DNA from 2 places in the Weissella soli genome. Region 1 is predicted to be linked to the other one. Evidence: predicted binding sites of a transcription regulator. Region 1 holds the regulator's gene; the other holds the start of a gene.
The links. Region 1 encodes HrcA, which represses chaperone genes, less so after heat shock. Its sites were predicted from a motif close to TTAGCACTCNNNNNNNNNGAGTGCTAA; they were not measured.
Positions count from the first base shown of each region.

Region 2: WSWS_RS06675 (ATP-dependent Clp protease ATP-binding subunit) is a predicted target of HrcA. The motif match lies at 2,328-2,354, and genes of this name have one in related genera.

Region 1 is NZ_CP017326.1:1,127,005-1,131,222, forward strand. Features, by position in the region: gene dnaK (molecular chaperone DnaK) at 1-1,436, opposite strand, end outside; gene grpE (nucleotide exchange factor GrpE) at 1,564-2,121, opposite strand; gene hrcA (heat-inducible transcriptional repressor HrcA) at 2,137-3,159, opposite strand; gene WSWS_RS05405 (thiamine-binding protein) at 3,321-3,620, opposite strand; TPP riboswitch at 3,699-3,789, opposite strand; gene WSWS_RS08295 (hypothetical protein) at 3,801-3,929, opposite strand; gene WSWS_RS05410 (DUF2075 domain-containing protein) at 4,012-4,218, opposite strand, start outside.
Region 2 is NZ_CP017326.1:1,375,950-1,380,167, forward strand. Features, by position in the region: gene WSWS_RS06675 (ATP-dependent Clp protease ATP-binding subunit) at 96-2,174, opposite strand; gene WSWS_RS06680 (zinc-binding alcohol dehydrogenase family protein) at 2,472-3,485, shown strand; gene rpmF (50S ribosomal protein L32) at 3,556-3,726, opposite strand; gene WSWS_RS06690 (MarR family winged helix-turn-helix transcriptional regulator) at 4,039-4,218, shown strand, end outside.

The DNA.
Region 1 (4,218 bases):
GAAAGTGAACCTGAGTTTTGGATGGTAATCTTTTGTTCCTTGTTAGTTCCCAAATCCTTAGCAGAAACCGTCACGATACCGTTACGATCAATGTCGAACTTGACTTCGATTTGTGGAATACCACGAGGAGCTGCAGGAATGTCAGTCAATTGGAAACGACCCAAAGTCTTGTTGTCAGCGGCCATTGGACGCTCACCTTGCAAGACATGGATATCAACAGCAGGTTGGTTATCAGCCGCCGTCGAGAAGACTTGTGACTTTGAAGTTGGGATAGTCGTATTACGATCAATCAACTTAGTCATCACGCCACCCATGGTCTCGATACCAAGTGTCAAAGGCGTCACGTCAAGCAACACGACATCCTTAACATCACCGGTGATGACACCACCTTGAATAGCAGCTCCCAAAGCAACCGCTTCGTCAGGGTTGATTGAGTGGTTAGGCTCCTTACCAGTTAAGTCCTTAACGAATTCTTGAACTGCTGGAATACGGGTTGAACCACCATTTAAGATAACTTCATCGATATCTGAGTTCGTCAAACCTGCATCCTTCAAGGCTTGTTCAACTGAAACCTTAGTCTTTTCAACCAAGTCACTCGTCAATTCATTGAACTTTGCACGAGTCAATGACGTTTGGATGTGCAAAGGACCGTTGTCTGATGAAGCGATAAATGGCAAATCAATTGAAGCTTCAGTTGATTGTGACAATGTCTTCTTGGCAGCTTCAGCAGCTTCCTTCAAACGTTGCAATGCCAATGAATCCGCCTTCAAATCAATGCCGTTTTCAGCCTTGAAGTTATCAGCCAACCAGTCGATAACCTTGGCGTCGAAATCGTCACCACCCAAGTGTGTATCACCTGATGTTGACAAAACTTCAAAGACACCATCACCCAACTCAAGGATTGAAACGTCGAAAGTTCCACCACCCAAGTCGTAAACCAAGATCTTTTCATCCTTAGTCAAGTCATCCAAACCATAGGCTAGCGCAGCAGCCGTTGGTTCGTTGATGATACGTTCAACTTCCAAACCGGCAATTTTACCAGCATCCTTAGTTGCTTGACGTTGTGCATCGTTAAAGTATGCAGGAACTGTGATAACAGCCTTATCAACCGTTTCACCAAGATAATCTTCAGCGTACTTCTTGATGTATTGCAAGACCTTAGCTGAGATTTCTTGTGGCGTGTAGCTCTTGCCAGCAGCTTCGACCTTGTAACCAACTTCACCCATGTGTGACTTGATTGACATAATCGTATCTGGGTTTGTGATTGCTTGACGCTTAGCAGCGTCACCAACAATTTCCTCACCACCCTTGAAAGAAACAACAGATGGTGTTGTACGTGCACCGTTTGGATTAGTGATAACCTTTGGCTTACCACCTTCCAAAACAGCGACTGCTGAATTAGTTGTACCTAAATCAATACCAATAATTTTTGACATAATTTAAAACCTCTTTTTGAAATTTATATTTCGTGCTTCATTTTTCGTTGTTCGGTTCATGCAACGAATTCTAAGTCCAATAGTTGCACTCACAATTCGTTGCATGAACGCCATTTGTATTGCTGGGTTAGTTGTAAACAACTACCATTGCTGGTCGGATAACCCGATCATGCAAGACATACCCCTTTTGGAACACTTGGGCGATTGTGTCTGCAGGATGCTCATCATCGGCCGGCTGTGATTGAATAGCTTGGTGGACATTTGGATCAAACGATTCACCTGCCACACCAACAGCCTTAATATCATTTTCTGCAAGGGCACTAACCAGGTTGTTGTAAACAATTTCAACGCCAGCCTTGATTTGTTGTGCGGCCTCATCCGCTACTTCAACCGCGAGGGCCCGTTCCAAGTTATCAAGCGCTGGTAACACTGACTTTGCCAATTTGGAACTAGCATACTTCAGGGCCGCTGCTTGTTCTTTTGCAAACCGACCATGCATATTTTGCATCTCCGCTTCGGCCCGTAAGAACTTGTCATCAAGTTCATCATACTTGGCTTGTAACTCTTCAAGAGGGTCAACTTCGACAATTTCTTCTGTCGTAGTTTCAACTGTCTCAGCTTCTTCAACCTCAGGCCTTACCTCTTCTTGAATTTCTTCATCGACTGACTTTTGATCTTCCGCCATGTCAACACCTCTTTTCTAATAGTATTCTTTTAATTCACTGACAAGAGTTTCACGAACTGTCGCGAGCAAAGTGACCACTTCTGAATAATTCATATTGGTGGGTCCAAGGATGGCGATTTCACCGGTACCATGATTAGGTACCCGGTAGGAAGTTGAGGCCAAGCTATATGGCGACAACAAGTCATCATCATTTTCAGAACCAATTTGAATCATCACACCATCATTTGCAGCGCCAATGACCTGACGCATTTGTGCTGGTGATTCAAGGAGTTGGTACAATGCCTTAATATCTTGCAGATTGGTATCCGTTGTAAAATCAAAGACATTTAACCGACCGCCAATAAAGACGGTATCTTGTATTGAACGAGCCAAAATATCCCCAAATAATTGTAGGAAAGCAGCTGGTGTCCGAATAGTCCGCTCCAACCCAAGTGGTAAATCACCACTCAAACTTTGCAAAACCACTCGAATCGGCTGACCGACTAATGTCTGGTTGATGTTACTGACCAAAGACTGCAAATCAGAACTACTTGACCCCGTTGGTAATCGGAAGCTCTGACTCGTCACCTGACCATCACTAGTCACAACAATCGCCATGTTTTGCTGACCATCAATTGTGACAAGCTGGAATCCTGACAAACGTACGTCTAAGGCTTCCGGCTTCAAAGCAACCACTGTGTAACCTGTCACTTCAGCTAGTATGCGAGTGACCTGTCCCAACAAGTCATCAACTTGTTGGAAACGATGGTTGAACACCCGCCGCAACTTCACCTCAAGCTCCGTTGGTAATCGCCGTGACTTCATCAAGAAATCAACATAGTACCGATACCCCGTTTGCGAAGGGACGCGTCCTGAGGATGTATGTTCCTTTTGTAAAAGTCCTTGATCCTCAAGATACGCCATTTCGTTACGAATTGTGGCTGAACTGACCGGCAACTGTAACTCTGCCAGTAGCGTCTTTGAGCCAACTGCGCGGCCAGAACGCGCATAGTCCGCAATGATCGCCATCAATATTAAACGTTGACGTTCTGTTAACATTTGCGCGCCTCCTTGTTAGCACTCTTGTTTCTTACTTGCTAACATTTATTATAATACACACATCAAAGGACCTTGTCAACACTTTTAGCACACTTTTGTTCAGAGTGCTAAAAGTAAGTTAAACAAAGGCACCAAGCGTCACCTTGGTGCCTTTGTTTAACTTACTTACGATATTTATCTAATTTCTCATCAGTCGTCAAAATATGTTTCTCAGGTGCATACGCCAATTTAATGTAATTATTGATCATTTCAGCACCGGCTGCGACACTTGCTGCTTGAATGGCTGGAATCAAGGCCACCAATTGATCCAAATCACCTTCAATTGTCGTTTCAAAGGCACCGACCTCATAATTCAATCCACTTGCATCAATTGCCGCAATCGCCGCATCGACGATTTCAAGTAACTTAGCCGTGTCAGTTGTATTTGGTAACACTTGAATTGCCATTGCTGCATTTGCCATTTTATTCTCTCCATTCCATGCTTACGCATATAAAAAACTCATCCCTAGACCATAAGTCTAGAGATGAGTTTTCGATATCATCTATTAAACTTACTTCCCTACGCAAATGTTAATTTGATCAGGTTCAAAGGGTTCATCTCAACCATTGCTGGTGCCCCTAGTAAAATTTATTTTTATTGACTACTTAGCCGCATTTTCTGCGTAATACGCAAACACAGCTGTAACAATTTCTGCTGATTGCTTATCTTGGATCAATAGGTCAAGCAAGTGGCCCTGTGTTTCTTCTAATAATTCTTTACTATATGCCATGATGGCCACCTCTATCTGTCATAATATCTATATTGTAGCACTATTTTGCCGACTTTTTAACCAATCTGATGCTATTTGTGTTTTAACGCTTCTGTTGATATAAGTCCACTAACCGCTGCCGCAAATCATCATCATACGCTGTCAAATACAAGCCAAACTTACCACGCTTCATCAACACATTCAGAACGTTAGCAATAAACTCCTTGTACTGGGCTTCTGTAAATTTCATATCAGAGCGCTTTTTAAAAATTTCTTTGTGTGAATACTTTGACGGAATAATGGTCATGGC
Region 2 (4,218 bases), 250 kb from region 1:
AAAACAAGCCCACGATCATCGCCCAATAAATTCACAAGCACAAAAAAACAAGTAACTCATCAGACTTGATGAGTTACTTGCAAAATTATTTTATTTTAACTAGCCGCCACCGTCTCATCGACATGCAAGGCGGCAACCTTGATTTCATCGTCAATCAGCTCAGCTTGCAATTGCTTGATATCTGGATTATCCAAGTAAAAGTCGGCAATTTGGTCTTCCAACTGATCTTGGATCACTCGGCGTAATGGTCGGGCTCCCATCGTTGGATCGTACCCCAGGTCAACTAAGCGATCCTTAACGTCTGCCGAAATTTCAATCGATAGCCCGTTTTCCACGAGGACAGCTTGCATATCAGCCAGCATCAAATCGACAATCTGCAACAGATTTGCCTTTGACAAGGCGTTGAATTCAATTACCGCGTCAAAACGATTCAAAAATTCTGGCTTGAAATATGGTGCCAAGCGCGCCATTAAATCATCATTATCGGTCGTTTCATCGAAACCAACCTTGGCACTCTTGACCCCTGTCCCAGCGTTTGACGTCATGATGATGACAGTGTCTTTAAACGAAACCGTATGCCCTTGTGCATCAGTTAAGCGGCCATCATCCAAAACCTGTAAAAACATGTTCATCACATCAGGGTGGGCCTTTTCAACCTCATCTAGCAAAATCAATGAATACGGGTGACGCCGAACTGCCTCTGTCAATTGACCAGCTTCTTCGTAGCCAACGTAGCCAGCTGGTGCCCCAATCAGCTTCGAAACACTGTGCTTTTCCATGTACTCTGACATATCAAACCGGATCATACTATCAGTTGTGCCGAATAATTCCTTGGCCAAACGCTTAGCTGTTTCGGTCTTTCCCACACCGGTCGGTCCAACAAACAAGAAGCTTCCAATTGGACGGCCAGACTTGTTAAAGCCAACACGATTCCGGCGAATAGCTCGGGCAATCTTACTAGTTGCTTCATCTTGACCAATCACATGGGCAGCCAAATTCTCAGCGAGATGATTCAACTGCGTTTGCTCAGACTCCTGCAGCTCACCCACTGGAATACCCGTCTTCTCCTCAACAATTTGTTGAATATCCTTGACGGTGACTGTCTGCGCATCATCAACAACTGGTTGACTAGTCTTAGCTGCCTCCAGTTGACGTTGAAGCTGCTCAGCCTGGGTCTTCCAATAGCCAGCCTTCTCGAAGTCTTCACGGTCAATGGCTGCCTGCTTTTCTTTTTCAGCATAATCAATCTGCTTTTGCACCTTAGCCGGATCATCAACCTTGATAGTCAAATTCTTGCGTGAACCCGCCTCATCAATTAAATCAATGGCCTTATCCGGTAAGAAGCGTTCCTGAATATACCGATTCGACAAATTCACAGCGGCTTCTAAAGCCTCATCACTGTACTTTACCTTGTGATAATCCTCATAACGCGAGCGAATTCCATTCAAAATCTGTAAAGCTTCATCTGTTGAAGGCTCGTTGACTTGGACAGTTTGGAACCGACGTGCAATCGCTGCGTCTTTTTCAATTTGTCGATACTCATTCAAAGTAGTGGCCCCAACCAATTGGAACTCGCCACGAGCCAAGGCTGGCTTTAGGATGTTACCAGCATCCATCGACCCTTCGCCAGCTGTACCGGCACCCATAATCTCGTGAATTTCATCAATGAACAAAATGATGTCATCACGCTTTGAAACTTCATCCATCAACTTTTGCATCCGCTCCTCGAATTGTCCACGCACACCTGTGCCCTGAACCAAGGAAACAACATCTAGTCGAATGACTTCTTTATTTTGTAACTTAGCTGGCACTTCGCCATTAACAATTGCTTGTGCCAATCCTTCAACCACGGCCGTCTTTCCAACACCCGCTTCACCAATCAGAACAGGATTGTTCTTGGTACGACGGTTCAAAATTTCAATAACTCGCGCTATTTCATCATCTCGACCAATGACTGGGTCAAACTTACCTTGACGTGCCAACTCAGTCATATTGATACCAAATTGCTCAAGTAAGCCCCCATCCTGCGCTTGTTGTACTTCTTGTTGACGTAATTGTGATTGTTGTTGGGCAGCGCGTAGTTGCTGCTCACGACGTAAACGATCACTATCCATGGAACCGTTTAATGCCCGGAAAATATCGTCAAAATCACGAAATGGATCATATGTAGCCATAATAATGACCTCCCTATTTTTTATTTTATTTATCATTGTAACTTCTGGTATTTAATGGTATTCCCTGATAAATACCTTCGTCTCCACACCACTAAGTGGCAGGTCGAATTAGGACTCATCTCTATATCTCACTCCTAACTCTATGATTCTATTTTAGCACTCTACTACGAAGAGTGCAAGTGTTTATGTCTAAAATATTTCATTTATTTCAATATGAGCAATCGCTAATTTAGCACCAATCAAATAAAGCCGTGTATAATGATCTCATATAAAACTAACGGAGAAAATAATTGCAAAATGACAATCACACGCATGCAAGCAGTAATTACAACTAACAACCCAGCACAACCATTGATCGAAGCCAGCGTGCCAACAACGCCATTAGGTGCTAACGACATCTTAGTGAAAGTGGCCGCAATTTCGATTAATCCGGTTGATCAGAAACAACGACTCATCGCCACACAAAATAACGCCACCAAAATCCTGGGATTTGATGGCGTTGGTGAAGTGATTGAAATTGGTTCCGCTGTGACTAAATTTAAAGTGCATGACCGCGTCTATTACGCTGGGGAACTTGGCCGGAATGGTTCTTATGCTGAATATCAAGTTGTCCGTGAAGATCTAGTGGCCATCGCCCCGGCCAACTTAGACGATGCAGAAGCGGCCGCCATCCCATTGACTTTTCTAACTGCGTACGAACTGTTATTTGATCAATTTGGTTTGAAGCCTGAAGCTCAAAGCCAACGCGGGCAAACCATTTTGATTATTAATGGCGCTGGCGGCGTCGGTTCTGCCATGATCCAGCTTAGTCAGTGGTTGGGCATGGATGTGATCGCCACTGCTTCACGGCCAGAGACCACCGCCTGGGTGACCAAACTAGGTGCCCACCATGTGGTTAATCATCGCCATGACTACGTTAGTGAGCTGAAACAGCTGGGCTATCCCAGCATTCCCTACATTGCAATTTTAAGTGCCACGAACGAGCATTTTGCCAAGGCCGCCGAATTAATCGCGCCATTCGGCCATATAGGCATGATTGTTGAACCAACAGCCCCATTAGCCATTGGTGATCCCTTGAAAGCCAAGGCAGCCTCGTTGCACTGGGAATTTATGTTTGCCAAGGCCTTGAATAACTACAACGTTGCCTCACAAGGGGACGCCCTAGCTTTTGCAACTGATCTCATCGAAAACAAGCACTTTAACACAACCCTGACAGAAACCATTGAAGGTTTTTCAGCTAGCAACATCTATGCCGCGCAAGAGAAAGCCGGCAGTGGCAAAATCATTGGCAAGTTAGCCATCAAGTATTAATTCGGATTCCTTAGAGAACACAAAAAAGCCAGTTATCAGATGATAACTGGCTTTTTATGATTATTACTAATTACTTAGCAACAACTTGCTTACCATTGTAAGTGCCATCAGCGGCCACGTGGTGGTTACGTACGTAAACACCATTTTCGTTCAAGTGGATGGTAGGGGTCTTCAAACCACCTTGACCACCACGACGTGAGCGCTTAGCATTCTTTGAAGTCTTACGTGCAGGAACTGCCATAATTTAATCCTCCTTCACACCGCCGGGCCCGAAGAGGAGGCAGTGTTAAAATTAATAATCGATTATTTTTTCAACTATCCCAATTTACATGAAATTCATGACATTGTCAATGTGTATTACCCCTTTTCTTAATATTTGCAGAAAGAACCCCCCTTAACTCGTCACCGATTGACTCCATCGAGTGGCCAGCAATCCACATATTTTATTATTTATTCGAAAATTACTTCCTATAGGCGCGAAAACACCTGACAATTTGTGAAATTTATGGTAAACTCAGTTTGTTATTAAATTCACGAATTCCAGGAGGACATTATGCAATTACTTGATGATTATATCGATGCTTACATTTCAACCCTCAAGTATTTGGATGAAGTTGTGTCTGAACCTGCAGCAGAGTATGGACTGTCTTTTGAACAATATTTGATTATGCATGCCATCGCCGAATCATACGACGATATCACACTTACTGACATTGTTGAGAAACGCAAAGTT